DNA from 4 places in the Peribacillus sp. NPDC097895 genome. Region 4 is predicted to be linked to each of the others. Evidence: predicted binding sites of a transcription regulator. Region 4 holds the regulator's gene; each other region holds the start of a gene.
The links. Region 4 encodes LexA, which represses DNA repair genes until DNA is damaged. Its sites were predicted from a motif close to CGAACATATGTTCG; they were not measured.
Positions count from the first base shown of each region.

Region 1: uvrB (excinuclease ABC subunit UvrB) is a predicted target of LexA. The motif match lies at 2,068-2,081, and genes of this name have one in related genera.
Region 2: ACQKMH_RS20140 (YolD-like family protein) is a predicted target of LexA. The motif match lies at 2,311-2,324, and genes of this name have one in related genera.
Region 3: addB (helicase-exonuclease AddAB subunit AddB) is a predicted target of LexA. The motif match lies at 3,236-3,249, and genes of this name have one in related genera.

Region 1 is NZ_JBNNSH010000003.1:265,739-270,189, reverse strand. It holds gene ACQKMH_RS17605 (catalase) at 1-1,576, shown strand, start outside; gene ACQKMH_RS17600 (CsbA family protein) at 1,765-1,995, shown strand; gene uvrB (excinuclease ABC subunit UvrB) at 2,214-4,199, shown strand; gene uvrA (excinuclease ABC subunit UvrA) at 4,206-4,451, shown strand, end outside.
Region 2 is NZ_JBNNSH010000004.1:211,411-215,861, reverse strand. It holds gene ACQKMH_RS20155 (hypothetical protein) at 479-970, opposite strand; gene ACQKMH_RS20150 (hypothetical protein) at 1,034-1,219, opposite strand; gene ACQKMH_RS20145 (hypothetical protein) at 1,590-1,877, opposite strand; gene ACQKMH_RS20140 (YolD-like family protein) at 1,934-2,278, opposite strand; gene ACQKMH_RS20135 (hypothetical protein) at 2,570-2,731, shown strand; gene ACQKMH_RS20130 (hypothetical protein) at 2,801-2,947, shown strand; gene ACQKMH_RS20125 (hypothetical protein) at 3,246-3,725, opposite strand; partial or broken gene ACQKMH_RS20120 (AAA family ATPase) at 3,940-4,053, shown strand; gene ACQKMH_RS20115 (hypothetical protein) at 4,429-4,451, shown strand, end outside.
Region 3 is NZ_JBNNSH010000002.1:557,103-561,553, forward strand. It holds gene addB (helicase-exonuclease AddAB subunit AddB) at 1-3,105, opposite strand, end outside; gene lepB (signal peptidase I) at 3,297-3,860, opposite strand; gene ACQKMH_RS14055 (TVP38/TMEM64 family protein) at 3,894-4,451, opposite strand, start outside.
Region 4 is NZ_JBNNSH010000004.1:336,651-341,101, reverse strand. It holds gene tkt (transketolase) at 1-147, opposite strand, end outside; gene ACQKMH_RS20710 (DUF896 domain-containing protein) at 377-610, opposite strand; gene ACQKMH_RS20705 (YneB family resolvase-like protein) at 676-1,332, opposite strand; gene yneA (cell division suppressor protein YneA) at 1,352-1,663, opposite strand; gene lexA (transcriptional repressor LexA) at 1,819-2,442, shown strand; gene ACQKMH_RS20690 (hypothetical protein) at 3,039-3,326, shown strand; gene ACQKMH_RS20685 (esterase/lipase family protein) at 3,931-4,451, opposite strand, start outside.

The DNA of each region.
Region 1 (4,451 bases), on a different contig from region 4:
GTCCGATAAATCCAAAAAAGCAAATGATGAATCTAATGAAACATTAACGAACAGGCAAGGGCACCCTGTAACGAACAACCAGAGCATTCGAACTGTGGGGAACAGAGGACCAAGTACCTTGGAGAACTATGACTTCCTGGAAAAGATCAGTCACTTCGATAGGGAGCGCATTCCGGAACGGGTCGTGCATGCCCGTGGTGCAGGTGCCCATGGTTACTTTGTTCCGACTGGTAAAGCGGGGGACGAGCCGATTTCAAAATATACGAGAGCGAAAGTCTTTCAGGAGGAAGGTAAAAAAACACCGGTATTCGTGAGATTTTCATCTGTAATCCATGGAGGGACATCCCCGGAAACGCTGCGTGACCCTAGGGGATTTGCCGTTAAATTTTATACGGAGGACGGAAACTGGGATCTTGTGGGGAATAACCTGAAAATTTTCTTTATCCGGGATGCCATGAAATTCCCTGATTTAATTCATGCCTTCAAACCGGATCCGGTCACGAATATTCAGGATGGCAGAAGGATTTTCGATTTTTGCTCCAGCTCACCGGAAACATTTCATATGGTCACATTTGTATTCTCCCCTTGGGGCATTCCAGCCAATTACCGAATGATGCAAGGGTCGGGCGTCAATACTTATAAATGGGTGAATGAAGAGGGCAAAGCTGTACTTGTCAAGTATCATTGGGAACCGAAACAAGGGATCAAGAACTTGACACAGAAAGAGGCCAATGAAATTCAAGCAACGAATTTCAATCATGCCACACAGGACTTATATGAAGCGATTGAACGTGGGGAATATCCGGAATGGGATTTAAACGTACAGATCATGAGTGATGATAATCATCCTGAGTTGGATTTTGATCCGCTGGATGATACGAAGATCTGGCCGAAAGATGAGTTCCCATGGCTGCATGTCGGTACGATGGTATTGAATAAAAATCCGGAGGACTATTTCACTGAAGTCGAACAAGCTGCATTCGGGACGGGCGTCTTGGTGGACGGGCTGGACTTCTCCGATGACAAAATGTTACAAGGACGTACATTCTCTTATTCTGATACACAACGTCACCGTGTTGGAGCAAATTATCTTCAATTGCCGATTAATGCTCCAAAGAAACCAACAGCCACGAATCAGACTGGCGGCCAGATGCAATATGAAGTTGGCAGAGGCAATCAAAGTCCTCACATCAACTATGAGCCATCAACTGTAGGAGGGTTGAAGGAAGCCGAACAAACGGGTAAAGAGCATACACCATTTGTAGAAGGAAAACTGGTCCGTGAAACAATAGATCGCCAAAGCAATACGAAACAGGCTGGTGAAACATATCGTGAATTTGAAGATTGGGAAAGAGATGATTTAATCTCCAATTTAGTATCGGCATTAGCTCCGGCAGACCCGCGCATTCAAGAAAAAATGATAGCTCTTGCTGCAGAGGCTGATGAAGAATATGGCCGCAGACTAAAAGAGGGCCTAGCTTCAGCTTCTGAACATACGAATTCTTCAAAGCCTCTAGGTGGAACGGATAACCCAGAGGATGCAGAAAGAAAAGGACATGAAGCAGATCCATATTGATTGGTCAAAAAAAGAAGCAACTCCTTTTAAAGGGGTTGGCTTCCTTTTTTTATGGGAATAATTGAGTGGATGGCTGGAACGTTCTTCTGAAGATGATATGAAATCAAGCAGGAAATAGATTGGCAAAAAACTTCATAATCATTTAAACTGAAACTACTCTATTTTTCTCTTATAAAGGAGATGATAAAATGATTAAAATTCTTTCTGCCCTTTTCCTTCCTTGTCTACTTGTCATGTTATTTTCAAGGGTTACCTATAACAATGTCGTGGGACTTGTTTTAACTGTTGCCTTGATTACAGCTTCTGCATATAAAGGTTATACGCATACAAACTTATTGATCATCGTTGATGCATTATCCCTGACAGTGGGATTTTGGTTATCGAAAAGAATGATGAAACGAACATCCAAGAGCGCCTGACATCAAAGGTGCTTTTTTTGTACTCAACTTGCATTTACACTCCAACGCCCATAGAGTTCACAATCTAAAAGTAGAATGGACGTTCGCTTATTGCTGGTTTGTTTTGAGGCAATTGTGGTAGAATGTGTATATATACATTCTTAAACCGGAATAAATAGAAGGGATATGGTCATGTCCCGTTTTTCATATAAAAATATTTCAATAGGAGGCTATGCTTGGTGAAGGATAAATTTGAGTTAGTCTCAAAATACTCTCCTCAAGGGGATCAACCTGCAGCAATTGAAATGCTTGTCGATGGGATTAAAGAAGGAAAGGAAATGCAGACATTATTGGGGGCGACGGGGACAGGGAAAACGTTCACCGTTTCCAATGTGATTCAGCAAATCAATAAACCGACCCTTGTCATCGCCCACAATAAAACGTTGGCAGGGCAACTTTACAGTGAGTTCAAAGAGTTTTTCCCTAATAATGCCGTCGAATATTTCGTTAGCTATTATGATTACTATCAGCCAGAGGCTTATGTTCCATCCACTGATACATTCATCGAAAAAGATGCAAGCATCAACGATGAGATCGATAAACTGCGTCACTCGGCAACTTCATCTTTGTTCGAAAGGAAAGATGTCATCATCATTGCCAGTGTATCGTGCATTTATGGTCTGGGTTCCCCTGAAGAGTACCGTGAGATGGTCGTTTCTCTCCGAACGGGCATGGAAATAGACCGAAATGCATTGTTGCACAGACTTGTGGATATTCAATATGAACGAAATGATATTGCCTTTCAACGGGGGACTTTCCGCGTTCGCGGCGATGTGGTCGAAATCTTCCCGGCCTCCCGCGATGAACATTGCGTACGGGTCGAGTTTTTCGGGGATGAGATTGACCGTATCCGTGAAGTCGATGCCCTTACTGGTGAAATCACTGGTGAACGCGAACATATTGCTATTTTCCCGGCTTCCCATTTCGTAACCCGCGAAGAGAAAATGAGGGTAGCCATCCAAAATATCGAGATTGAACTGGAAGAACGATTGAAGGAATTAAGGGAAGATGAGAAATTGCTTGAAGCCCAGCGCTTGGAGCAACGGACCCGTTATGATTTGGAAATGATGCGGGAAATGGGCTTTTGTTCAGGGATCGAGAACTATTCCCGACATTTAACGCTTCGTCCGGCAGGTGCGACGCCGTACACGTTAATAGATTATTTTCCTGAAGACTTTCTGCTGGTCGTGGATGAGTCGCACGTAACCCTTTCTCAAATCAGGGGCATGTTCAATGGAGATCAGGCACGTAAGCAAGTACTCGTCGATCATGGCTTCCGTCTGCCGTCTGCAAAAGATAACCGTCCGCTAAGATTTGAAGAATTTGAAAAAAAGGTCCATCAATCGATATTCGTTTCGGCAACTCCGGGACCATATGAACTTGAGCATACACCAGAAATGGTTCAGCAGATTATCCGTCCTACCGGCTTGCTGGATCCAACGATTGAAGTACGGCCAATTGAAGGGCAGATAGATGACTTGATTGGTGAAATACAGGATCGGGTGAAAAAGAACGAACGTGTCCTCATTACGACATTAACGAAAAAGATGTCTGAAGACTTAACTGATTATTTAAAGGAAATAGGCATCAAGGTCCAATACCTTCATTCGGAAGTGAAAACCCTAGAAAGGATAGAAATCATCCGGGAGCTGCGAATGGGCAAATATGATGTATTGGTTGGAATCAATCTTTTACGAGAAGGATTGGATATTCCGGAAGTTTCATTAGTGACCATTCTGGATGCCGATAAAGAAGGATTCCTTCGCTCGGAAAGATCGCTAATTCAGACGATGGGCCGCGCCGCCCGTAATGCCAACGGTCACGTCATCATGTATGCAGACCGCATCACGAATTCGATGGAACTTGCCATTAATGAAACGAAACGACGCCGTGAAATTCAGGAAAATTATAATAATGTGCATGGAATACTGCCACAAACCATTCAAAAGGATATCCGAGATTCCATCAAGGCTACTCATGTAGCGGAAGAAGGAGAAGCGTACAAAGAGGATCTTGCACCAAGCCTCGCCAAGCTTCCTAAGAAAGAGCGTATGAAAGTGATGGCAAGCATGGAAAAAGAAATGAAGGAAGCGGCAAAGGCACTGGACTTCGAGCGAGCTGCCGAGCTGCGTGATTTATTACTAGAGTTAAAAGCGGAAGGGTGACGAAACATGGCAATGGATAAGATTGTGATAAAAGGCGCCAGGGCCAATAATTTAAAGAATATCGATATCACGATACCGAGAGACAAACTTGTCGTGCTAACTGGATTGTCCGGATCCGGAAAGTCCTCCTTGGCTTTTGATACGATTTATGCAGAAGGGCAAAGGCGTTATGTAGAATCACTGTCTGCTTATGCGCGTCAATTTTTAGGTCAAGTGGATAAACCGGATGTCGATGCAATTGAAGGTTTGTCA
Region 2 (4,451 bases), 130 kb from region 4:
TTTCAACTGTTTTATCTTTTTTGCTCAATGATTCATCCTCATTCTCCTTTTAGACAAATTAAAAAAGGACACCAAACGACGGCATTAACCGTTCATTCAGTATCCTCCAGCGAGCTGGTAGAACTCAATTCTTTATTAAATTCTGTATTTCAACACAAAGATGATTGATCTTATAAACATCGCTATTAATGTTATTAAAAAGCATTTCTTGGTCGCCTTTATTTTTACAATAAATTCCAGTATGCATTCTTAATTCAGATGTAATTTGGAGTAAATTTTGAATTTTCTCATTTAAATTTTCAGTGATAACTCTAACCTGCCCCTTTAGTTCCATAAGAAAAAGCTGCCTTAAAGACAGCTCCGATCTTCAGCTAACGCACCTGTTAGTTCGATAAGGATAACGGCACATAAAAAACCACTAAAAAAACCTGACTTTTCAGACAAGGGGTTTTAAGAACCATACATTTTAACGAGGTTATTATTCTATTCTAAGTTCCTTTTGCATTTCAATTCTAACTGAATTTCGTTTTTCAGGAAGAATAGTTTGTCTAAGTTTCTTTATTTCTTCTAACCTTTCAGAAGTTTGAGTCTTATATAAGTCTGGATCTAAATAGTTCATATATTTATGTAGGTTTGCTAACAAGTCCTTACACTTTTCACTAACAACATCCGATATATATAGTAGATTTAAAAAATAAAAATTATTTGCCTCGCGCAATTTATCCTCTGCTCTTTGGTAATTCAAGAGTCTTTCCATTTTCCTAATTTTCACAATTGCAGACTGTTTATCGACTCTCCATCCTTCTAAAATCCTATCTTGGTCGAAAATGGTCATCCCTATATCATCAAAATGTAATTTTAATTCATTCTCGGTAAAGAGATCGTACCTAAGAGATTTAACAAAACCACGTAAACCTTGTACATGTAATTCTAAAATTTCACCAAACGCAGATTCTAAATGGAAATGCATTTCCGGATACTTTTCATGTTTTTTTGAAGTAAATAACTCAAAGTCCTTAAAGTTTTTTTGTTGCTATAATTTTATTTTTTCTAACTCTTTTGCTATTCCCCCTTGATAGTCTGCCATCCTTTTATCAAAAACTTGTTTTGCCATTAATCGAGATATGAAGACTATACCAACGCCCAGTAATCCAAAAAAGGATAATCCCCCAATAACCTTCAAAAAATCATTTATGAAATAATCAATAATTGTCCCCATAGATAATGCCCCTTTATGCTCATTTATCAATCTTAATTCAAAATCCACACTATAAAGTCACAATAACACAATTAAGAAGGTGTAAATAAAAAAAGACACTTTCCCAAACTTTGAAAATGTACTTTGATATTTAACGTCTACTAAAACAAACAAATAACCTCTAAAGAGATTCAATTAGATTCATCTACTAATTTATCTACTACATTTCCATTTTCATCAAAAACAATGAACATATTAAAATTAGAGATAACCTAAATAAAATTTTCATTTTCATCCCTCAATGTAATGATTTCCTACATTTTACCACAAACTATCCTAAAACAATTTGAACGTTGGATACAAAAAAATAACCTCTAAAGAGATCCCTAAATTATATTTTTAGTTGATTAATTTTAAAAAGGTAAATCATCTTGTATTTTAGGCGTACCTTTCTTACTAAATCTGTAATGTCATTTTCTCTGTTGTAAACAACACTAACAATTTGAAAGTCGTTTGGATAGCGAACAGAGTTTTTTATCTTTTGTATCCACTCATAAGCTGATATAGCAGCAGTCCAGTCTGGTTCTTTTCTAAAGTCAGTTGTTATGACTGAACAACTACCAGATTGTAAGAACTTAGCACCGTTCGCAAACAATTGATCCTCAATCTGAATTTCCATTTGTATACTCCTAAATCTCTGTGCCTTTTACTTCCTGAATTTAAATAGTACTTTTTTTAATCCTCAACGATCACACTAATAATTTCATTAAATTTAATTTTCTCGAAGGAACTATCTTTCTTCTGAATACTTAACTCTTTCGTGACAGGATCAATATACACACAGTATCCATGCAGTTCAATTGGATTTCCCTCGTTATGCAATCTAAAGCTTATCGGTAAATGATATTCCATTGCATAATGAATGTTGTTTTCAAATTCTTCAACCTGGTATTCATCAAGGATAGGTTTTTTATTTAAGAAATAATCGTCCTTATCCTTTCTTTTATGTAATGCTTTATGTTCTGGTAACATTAATGCTGCTTGCCATTTAATGATACCTCTATCACGAATTGTACCCATTAGAAGAAGCCCTCCTTTTTATTTATTATATACGAACTAACGTTCTAGTTAAAGACAGAAAAAAATGCCTGTTCAAGTGATGTGAATACGAACGATGCATCAATGCCTCAATTCTGGAACCGATTATTATAATTTAAAATTTTATAGGCTAGACCCTAGAAACGTTTTAGTTTAATAGAATAAAATCCACCTAAATAGATAAGGGGAGTTTTTTTTAAAAGGGCTATAGAGTTTAAACGGTTTACTTTAATAGAATATACTCCACTTGATTAAGTAAGAGGGGGAATTCAAATGTTAAATACGAAAGTTTATGTAGGCAAGGCAAAGAACAGGTGGAACAGTTTCACAGTAGGGATAATCGTTGGTATCGGAAATGACCAATATTACATAGTAAGGTTTAGAGATGGAAGGAAAACGTGGATTAGGAAAGATTGGATTTTGTTTTGGTATTAGAAAGCTCCCTACGGGGAGTTTTTTTAGTTTATAGTAAAATATAGGAAAACATTAAATAGGGGGATGTAAATGAAAATTTCATCAAAGTTATCGTTAATCCTTATCTGTGCATATTTTTTGATTCCTGCAGCCGAAGATTGGATGACTTGGCCTCCATCTGTTTACATTTTCGATGAAAATGGGAGGCTAGTGGATAAATTAGTAGATACACCTTAATGAATCTCTTTAGAGGTTCTTTTTTTTATTTGTGTAGCTTTGAAATAAAGTTTGATTTAATTAACTCTATAAACCTTGATAAAATAGTAAATAGAAAAAGCGTGTTTTGAAAAAAAATCAAAACACGCTTTAAATATGTTCAATTAAACCATTCGTTTATAAATAAGTTTGAATGAAGGGTTATATTTTCCCTATAATAGAAATAACCACCAATTCAAAAGAATAAGTGGTTACTAGAACTATTATTTAACGTCAAAAAATCCTTCTGTTCCTAAGGATTTAATGTGATTTTTCATCTCTATTTTATTTTTATTTTTTCAATGCTTAATATTAATTTTTCTTGTAATGGAAAAATCACTTCTTGTTCTGCTCTGATAGCCGGTGAGTTTAATTCGAAATTTTTAATATCAAGTTTCATAGCTTCTATAAATCCTTTAACACTAATTCCTGGATTATCTTTTGTTGCTTCTGCTGTAATTATTGTATGAGAACACGATGAATCGAACCAATATAAATCTTCTAATTTTTCAGCTGATGTCCATGAAACATAATGATTATTATAATTCACTTCCTCAAGGTCTAAATGAACTCTTCTTATTTTCCCTGTATACAGTAGATATTTTGCAAACTCATTTTCTTCTTTATCTTCACTGTTCTCCCAATTACGAATATTTTGTAATAACTTTTTCCAATCTTCATCTGTTTTATCTAAACTACTTCTACCACTTCCCTCTTTTGGATGATTTACCCACATTCGAAATAATTCTAATAGATCCATTTTTAACTCCTTATTTTTAATACATACAATTATACTCTCTTGAATAATTTGATGTCTTTTTTATTTTCCTAAAAACTAAAAAGACCATTTACAAAATAGTAAGTGGTCTTGCAATCTTTAAAGAGATAGGAAATTCCGGTTCATCTTTTTTATAAACAGTTAAACTTTATTTCAAAGCCACAATTTGAAGTAATTTTAAAACCCAGCTACCTTCATAAATCGGTTATTTACTCAAATGGAACGTATTCTCGAAATCAATCACCTGACATCCATTACTTCAGAGGTCGTAGAAGCTGCAAGAAATAGCTTAGTGATTGGACGTAAATAATGAAAAAATCCCAGCTAATCCTCATATGTGAAAATAGCTGGGATTTTAACGTTTAGTGTGCAAAATAACACTTAAAATAAGTGCAAAGTACCGACGAAAGTGACAGCAATAAAAAACGTCCTTTTCAAATCGAACAGTGGTGTGTTCAGAAAAGGACGAGTTTTGGAACAAATAATAATATGTGTGCTTTTTTAACTTTGTTCAGCAATCTAGCCATATTGTTGAAGAACATCAAAGCTAATTTGATCGATTTTTTATAGAACATCGCTCTAGACACGAAGCTCTTCTTTTATATTTCAATTTGCACCTTATTTTTAAAGTAATATTTGATCTAGCTATGGTATATTCAAGTAAAGAGGGCAAAGGAGTTTTTAGATGAGTCAAAGATTGAACCAATT
Region 3 (4,451 bases), on a different contig from region 4:
CATTTTAAAGCTTTTATAAATTTCTTCCTCAATTTTATCCAAACTGAGCATTCCCTTGGATTTGACAACAGGATTATGCACATGAAAATATAAAACACCGGCCGGAATGGCTTCTTTCCCTATAAGCGACTTGGAATGGGTAACGACGATATCAAGGTATGTCAACATTTGCAGCGCAAGTCCATAATACACTTCACTCATGTTCAGTTCCTTTTCACTCGACTTATAATCGAGCACGCGCAAATAGACACCCTCCCCTTCTTCCGCTTTATCCACACGGTCTATCCGTCCGATCAATTCCATCTTCGTACCATTTTTCAATGTGAACGAAAGTGGCGGCAGCTCTCCATTTTTTCCGAAACCGAGCTCTAACCCAACTGGAGCAAAGCCACTCACCTTTGCATGTTCACTTAATACGATTGATGCACGGCCAATTACATGTTCCAATTTCCTGCGCAAATAGTGATGGCGGTTCGTACTTAATAAAATTTGATTTTGAAGTTTAGGAGCAAGTCTTTCCACGGCAACTCTAGCCAACTCCAAGCATTGTTCCTTTGTCAATGTAGACCAAGGAATATCATGTTCATTTAAATAGTCCGAAATCATTTTCAACGCTCCATGGAACATCTCACCAATATCCGGTGCATCCAATCGGAAAATTTGCCTTTCCCTCAATTTCAAACCATGAGCGGCATAATGGGAAAACGGGCAGCTATTGAACATTTCCATTCTCGAGACACTTGTAAGAATACTCTCGCCATATAATTGCTTACTTGTTTCTTCTGATAATTTCTTCGTTCTATTTTGGTAAAAAAGACTTGATAATACCTTAGTTGCAAAAGGACCGACCACTTCATCCCCTATTATGGCATTATATACATCCCACCATAGTGTATGGATTGGATAGTTCCTTTTTTTTAGCTGCAATTGGGCTGCCAGATACGATAGGGCCACATCGTAATTTGCCGCGTATTTCATCTGTTCCTCAGCAGACAGATCAGATGGATCGTTCATATAATACACATCGGAAACGTTAGGCAGTACATCCCTTACCCGTTTTAGGTAGGATGAAGGTAAAAGCGCCTTTCCCTCCTCATCGGCAAGCGGATATGATAAATAAAGCCTCTCAGCAGGTGTAGTAAAAGCTTTATACGCCGTAAACTCCTCATCAAGGAGGCGCACCTTTGAACTTGGAGCAACGTCAAGTCCACCGGCTAACAGCACTTCACGATCACTATCGGAAAAAATCCCGTCAGATAAAGCTTTTCCTGGCAAGACCCCCTCATTCAAGCCGATAACAAAAGCTGTCTTCACATCATCAAGTCGGGATAAATCGAGATTAGCGACAAGGACTTGGTCAATTGCCGGCGGTACCAAAGAAAATTCAAGAGACTCCAAACCAGCTTCAATGATTACCGCAAACTGTTTCATGGAAAGCTTTTCTTCGCTTAGCAGTTCAACGAATTGGTCTAACAGATCGACAACCGCATTCCACGTTTGTTCGTGCTCTCTTGCCGAAACCAAATCACCTGCTTCTTCGGCCTCCTGTTTCAGCTTTTCCAATTTTTCCGGTACGTGCAATTCTTCAAGATATAGATAAAGGGCTTCGCACAATTCCCTCCCATTATCAGCCTTTTTAACACGTTTTGATAGCTTCAAGATGGGCTCGGTAAATAATTGCTTCATCTCATTCAACTCTTGCTCAAGCTTCATTTCCTTATCGGTTTGGTTCCGTTCCTCCAGTTCCAGCCCTCGGAAGCGCCGGTACGTCCAACGATCTTTCGAAGTCCACCTGCTCCCTTTGATTCCACGGGCCAGCACATAGTTTTCGAGCTTATCCACTTGCTCCCGCATCCTATCATGATTTTTTTGCAGCGGAAATAAAAGCTCCGTCTTGATTGCTCGAAATACCGGTTCATACCTCCAATAACCATTGATGATCTCCAAAGTGGAACGAATCAGTTCTATCAGAGGATGATTAAGCATGGTCCGTTTGGAATCGACGAACAAGGGAATTTTATAATCCCGAAAAACGGTTTGTAAAATATCTGCGTATGCTTCACCATTACGAACTAAGATCGCAATATCACGGAAACGGTGCTGCTTCTGCCTGACCAGTGTCAAGATATCCCGGGCTACGCCTTCAATTTCAGCTCTGCGATTAACTGCCTGGGCAATCGTTACATCAGGTGACTGCTCAAACGTCCGTGCAGGACGAATGGCAAAATAAGTTTCCAGATGATTCAGGCCTGGACTCGTTACAAACCTTTCCGTTCCTTTTAAAATGCGATCCTCTGAAATTGGTATATCATTTCTCAATCCAGCTTGATATAGGTGATGATACAGGTTTCCCGTCTGCCTGAACAATTGCAAATCATCCGGGGCATATTGTCTGTAGGGCTGATCTAATGTCAGCGAAACCGTTACACTCTTGCACAGCTTCATCATTTCTTCCACAATCAATAATTCCTGTGGTGTCAAGCTATAAAAACCATCGATATAAATATCGGCGCTCCTTATATATGAAGACTCTGACATTTTTTCAATAAGTAAAGTGAAATAGTCTTCGGAATCTAAATATTTGCCAACCATTTCATCCTCAAATGCCTGATAGACCAATTCAAGGTCATGCAGTTTATCCTGAATTCCGCTGCCTGCCTCAGATGTATCGGTCAAATAGTTTTGAATGTCATCCGGTTGGATGCAATACTGCTTGAACTCAGCCAGCATTAGTTCCATCTGTGCAATGAACCCCTGCTTATCAGCCGATCGACGAAACATCTTTAGCTCATCTTTTTTATCATCCATGATTTTCCTTATCAGCATATTGACGCCGACGCTGTCCAAATGTAGGCGGCTCATTCCCCCAGTTTCCTGAAGAACGCGCCAAGCCAGTCTGCTAAAACTGAAAACCTGCGTCCGAATCATTCCCGCAAGACCTGGTGTTTTAACTAATTTATATTCAGATAGAAACGTCATTTGATCAGGAACGAGATAAATGATTGGATTGCCTTCGGGATCTTCTGCCAATTTGGAACGAATTTCGTCCAATATATTCGAAGTTTTCCCTGCACCCGATCTTCCCAGTAAAAAACGGAGTGACATCTCTTTTCCCCCTTATACAACATAATATCTAGATCTATCATAACAGAAATACTTTCGTCTTTTTGACTAGGTTTCTGTTTCCAATTAAGATTTACTTTCTATTATTTTACCGTTTCCCATAAAAAAACACCAATCGTACGTTCGCTTTTTTCCCAAAAGAAAAAGCCCTCAAATTTTCCGGGCTTTTGCAATCATTCACCTGTAAATCTATAATTGAATTCTTTGATTGGCCAATATCGAACATCGACTTTACCGACAACATTTTCAACTGGTATATAGCCAAAGTGACGGCTGTCCGCACTTTCAAGACGGTTATCACCCATGACAAAAAGCTTGCCCTCGGGGACGGTGGTCATGTCCGTCAATTCTTTTAATGTGAAGTCACCCGTGAAATTTTGCCCAGGGAAACCCGCCTTGACTTTTTCAAGATAAGGCTCTTCCACTTTCTCACCATTTACGTAAAGCCAATCATCCTTATAACGAATGCGGTCACCAGCAATTCCTATAACTCGTTTAACATAATCTTCTTGTGAATTGGCATGAAAAACAATAATGTCAAAACGGTTGATATCTTGAATCTGGTAATTGATTTTATTCACAACAAGTTTATCGCCATCTTCAAGGGTCGGCTGCATCGATTTCCCTTCAACATCATAGCTTGAAAAGAAAAATGTACGGATTAAGATGTAAATAACAAAAGCTATCATGGTTGCTTTTATCCAATCGGATAAAGAATTCTTGTTTGTTTTTCCCATCTCGTTCAACCCCTACTACATTTATATACTAACTTATTGTCCTTCTTCTCTCTTCATGCTTTTATTTAACCGGACTTCCAGTCTTTTTCCCACATACCAGAGGATAAAAATGACAATCCCGATAATGATCGTACGCATGGGCTTATGTATTAAGGATACTAAATCATAGCCGACGAAGCTAATCGTAAAAATCATCACCGCTTTTCCACCTACAACTGCCAGTCCATATTGCAAGGGACTGACTTTTGAAAGACCTGCCACAATATTCACGATGGCCGATGGTGTAAAAGGGAAGCAGAGCAGGATGAACAAAGGTCCGAATCCATGGCTTTCCACCCAAACCATCAACCTCTGTACCTGCTTATGTTTTTGCAAAAATCGAAAAAACCTCAGTTGACCATATTTTCTAATAACTAAAAAGATTAAAAAAGACCCCGCTACCGCACCAATCCATGAAAATAAAAACCCCCACCAGAGACCAAAAGCCGTTGCATTAGCCAGTACGAACACCACTAAGGGTAAAAAGGGCAAAAATGCTTCCAGCATCGGCAGTAAGATTCCAGGAATTGGACCGAATGAGCGATATTGCTG
Region 4 (4,451 bases):
ATGATTCATGTAATCAGTCCATAGTTTATACGCCATTGGCGCTGCACCCATTGGCATACCTGGATGACCTGAATTAGCCTTTTCAATTGCATCAATCGATAATGTACGAATCGTATTGATGGAAAGTGCATCTAATTTATCTAACATATTGTAAAACATCCCTTCCTGTAATGTACCTCTTTATATTATAGTGACCTGCACAATATCACAACTAAAATCACTATTTACTACCTCAATACTTCAATTTTTAAAAATTTTGGAAGTCCCCTATTTAGATTAAACTAAATGGGCGAATACATACATGAATGCTATCTGTTATTAATCATAAAGCAAAAAGAATCTTCCAATGGAGTGTACCATCAGAAAATTCCAAGCATTAATGTAAGTTTCTTTTTTCTTTTATATCTTTTATCTTTTGAGGAGTGACATCATTACCTTCTGGATCGACAACTTTTACATGCTCCAAGGTATTGGACATGGACCGTCTAAATGTTTCCAAATACTCACTTCTTAATTGTGTTTGCTCTTTCGCCTCAACTTCCGTTAATCCTTCTTCCTTTGCTTTTTTAGAAAGTTCATTAATACGGGCTAATTTTTCTTGTGATAGCATAATTTCGCTCCTTCGTAATCTGCGGATATTGTCATGGTATTAAAAAAAAAGCGAAATTACAAGTTCTATGATTGACTTTCCTGTGTATTTTGTTGATGTTCAAGAAAGCGTCGGTTTACAGTGGCTTTAGATACATGGTAGCCAAAGCCCCTTAAAGTGGCTGCGATTTCTGCAAACGTCAATCCATTAGCCCGAAGTTTAATAATTTCTTCAATAGGAATCTCCTTACGTTCCCTTCCGGTAGAATTCCTCTGATTATGAAGATTTTTTTGAGGGCGGTATCCTTTTTCAACGGCTCTTAACATACCGCGTTTTATTTTCAAATTATGTAATTTCCTTTGATATTCTTCGACAATACCGACTATCTGGATGACCATGGCATCTGAATCCGATAACTCCAGTTCCCCATCGTGTGAAAGCGTATAAATTTTCACGCCTTCTTTAAGAATGACATGGAAAAGGGCAATTTTCGCATTCCCTCTCCCCAGCCTTGTTTCGTCTTGGATTAATAGAACTTCAGCTTCTTTGGTTTTAAAAAGTTCAAGCATGTCAAAAATGCCATCACGGTTTAACTCATAACCGCTAGCCTGTTCTTTTATTATGGAAACAACTTCTACATCCAGCTTCTCTGCCAATTTGACCAATTCATCTTCCTGCCTTGCCAATGATGTTTCCTGTGACTCTTTTTCTGTGCTAACCCTGCAATAGATTACTGCCTTCATAATACCCTACCTTCGCTACTTACTGCTCGCTTGCCAAATTCTGAACAAGTTCTTCCCCTTTAACAGGTATGACAATGACTTGACCAGGTTTAATTGAATCCGCCCTGACCCCATTATGCTCTTCTATCCAACCAATGAATTCTTTTTTTGTCAAATTAGCTTCTTCATATTCTTCGGCAATTCCCCATAAGGTGTCGCCTTCGCTTACTTCTATAGAAAGGAAATCCTTTTTTTGATCGTTGTCTAATGTACAAGAGAATAAAATTGAAAAGATGAATACAGATCCCGCTAATAGAATCGTATAAATATAGTTTTTGTATAAATTTTTCATAAATATCCCTCCAAAGCGAATGTTCGTTCGTATGTTATATCCGAATTATAATACGAACGTTTGTTTCAGTCAACAACAAAATTCGAACTTATGTTTGTATAGAGATGGGGGCCATGATATAATGAAGCAAAGAAAATTGGAGAAGAGGTGCAAAAATGACTAAACTATCAAAACGGCAGCAAGATATTCTTGATTTCATTAAAGAAGAAGTTCGCCAAAAAGGGTATCCGCCTTCCGTAAGGGAGATTGGCGAAGCAGTGGGACTTGCATCAAGTTCAACAGTTCACGGACATTTATCCCGCCTGGAAAGCAAAGGACTGATAAGACGTGATCCTACCAAGCCGAGGGCCATTGAAATCCTGAATTTAGAAGAAGCCAACAGTATACCGAAAACGAATGTTGTGAACGTGCCTTTACTTGGAAAAGTAACAGCAGGCATGCCGATTACGGCCATTGAGAACATAGAAGAATACTTCCCGCTTCCCGAAAGCATGGTTCCACATGATGACCATGTATTCATGCTCGAAATCATGGGAGAGAGTATGATCGAGGCAGGAATTCATGATGGGGATTATGTCATCGTGAAACAACAAAGCAGTGCCAATAACGGAGATATCGTCGTGGCTATGACTGAAGATGATGAAGCCACTGTAAAACGATTCTTTAAGGAACCGGATTACATAAGGCTTCAGCCTGAGAACTCAAATATGGAACCCATTATTTTAAGAGATGTTTCGATACTTGGAAAAGTAATAGGCTTATATAGACAAATACACTAAAAGCGCTAAAGGCGCTTTTTTTGTTTGTTTTAATTTATGTCCCAAACTCTCTCATTATGCATATGGAAGACTAGGTTTTGATTACTTTTATTTAATAGAAGGGAATTTTAATAGGATTATTTCAATTTTCCTTTTTTCTTTTATTGCTAATAGGAAAGTAAACAATTGCCATTCGGTGCGTGGAAGCCTATGTAAATGCAACCTATAGTTAAATTTTAAAAAAGAGGAATAAATTCACGCACCCAGATAAAGTTCATGTGATCAAGCTAAAAAAACTGTACTTCCATAAAATCCAATGCTTCGGCATGCGCAGAGACTGAATCTTGACGATATGATTATCCTCAACGATTCTGAATCGTTAAACTGGCGTACCGTTGACACCTAAACCATTTTGTCCTCCAACGCAGAAAAAGCCATCAAATCCATTACTTTACTTGGATTGATGGCTTTATAAGTTGACCGTTGAAAATCTTTAAAACTGCTCGGATTACCTTTCTTTGTTAAATGGCTTCTATCGTAAAAATTACTGTGGTATAAATCCTATATAAATGGTGAAAGTTAATTTTGTACATCTTCCAATTTAAGGTGGTGAAATTATGGACTTCCCGACCATCCATACAAATTTTTGGGATGCAGTGATAGCCATTCCTACCATAATAATACTTACTCAACTGATTAAGGTTTTGTTTCATACTCCTAAAAAATTCATCCCTACCATCGCATTAGTTCTTGGCTTGTTCATTTCCATTTTCATCAGCCATAGAAATCATTTGGTTGCAGGAATTTTTATGGGCTGGTTTTATGGCTATGCAAGTATAGGCAATTACGCTGCGCTCAAAACTGGCATTTTGTCCTATAGATCATCTAATGAAAAGACAGATTAGCTATCTAGTGTATGGCCGGAGATGAAATTCATTCATCTATTAAATAACAGGCTACTACATCGTATCTATACCATCGACCACACGCAATTTATATTGCGGTATGCTGCTGTAAGAAACGAATAGGCAAACTTTTTTGTTGGTTCATCTTTCAAATAGTAACCTCTCAAGCTCCGTTGAAATCTCTTTAAGCTCCTTGGTTTCTATCTTGATGAATTTCTGGTGGTAAAGGCTTCTTTCCACTGTTTTCACGATTTTGATTTATTTCTTCGACTGTAGACAAACTAATTAATAATTGAGTTTGTCTACAGTTTTTTAGGTTTGTAAATTTTAACGTAGATTTAATCTCTGGCACTCGCTTTCGGCGCTCTTTGTGCCTGCGGGGTCTCCCTTGGACGCGTATCCCTAAGCGGGAGTCTCGGACCTTCCGTTCCAATCAACTTTGTTTTAACAGGTAGATAGAACTCCTTTTGTCTACATATTCGATAATAATGGATTTTGCCTACAGTTTTTTGGTGGGGAGAATTTGACCGCTGATTTCCCCTCCAGGCACTCGCTTTCTGCGGGCGGTCCGAGATGCCTTCAATAAAAAGAAGGCATCTTCTTACTATTTTTCAATATAAACAGAACGAATCAGCGTACGGGTCCTTTCAGCACCACTGACACTTCTTTCCATGACATCAATCGTTACATTATAAACACCCGATTTAGGTACATCTGGAAGGGTACCTGAAAAATTTTCTTTGTCCATTACTTGTATTGAGCTTTTTTCATTAATTTCATTCCCGGATTCATCTAACAAATGAACCATAAAAGTGGTGCTGATTGGCCCTTTTTTATTATTGATAGGATTCTTTATTAAAAATTTCGCATCCTTTTGCTTAACCTTTCCAGACATGCTTAATGTAATGGGATTCGTTTCGTTAAATTGTGCTGTTAACAGGTAGGCGTCAGTTGGTGACTTAGTCTTCATTCGCACTCTCCAGTCCCCAATCTCAAGGTTGTTTCCATTAAATGTTTGGATGGTTGCACCATTAAAAAAGGAAGCTTCATATTTTGCAGAGTGGACCTTTACCGAAGGCGAATGCCTTTTATTGGATGGAGAAATTAATTCAACCTCAACATCTT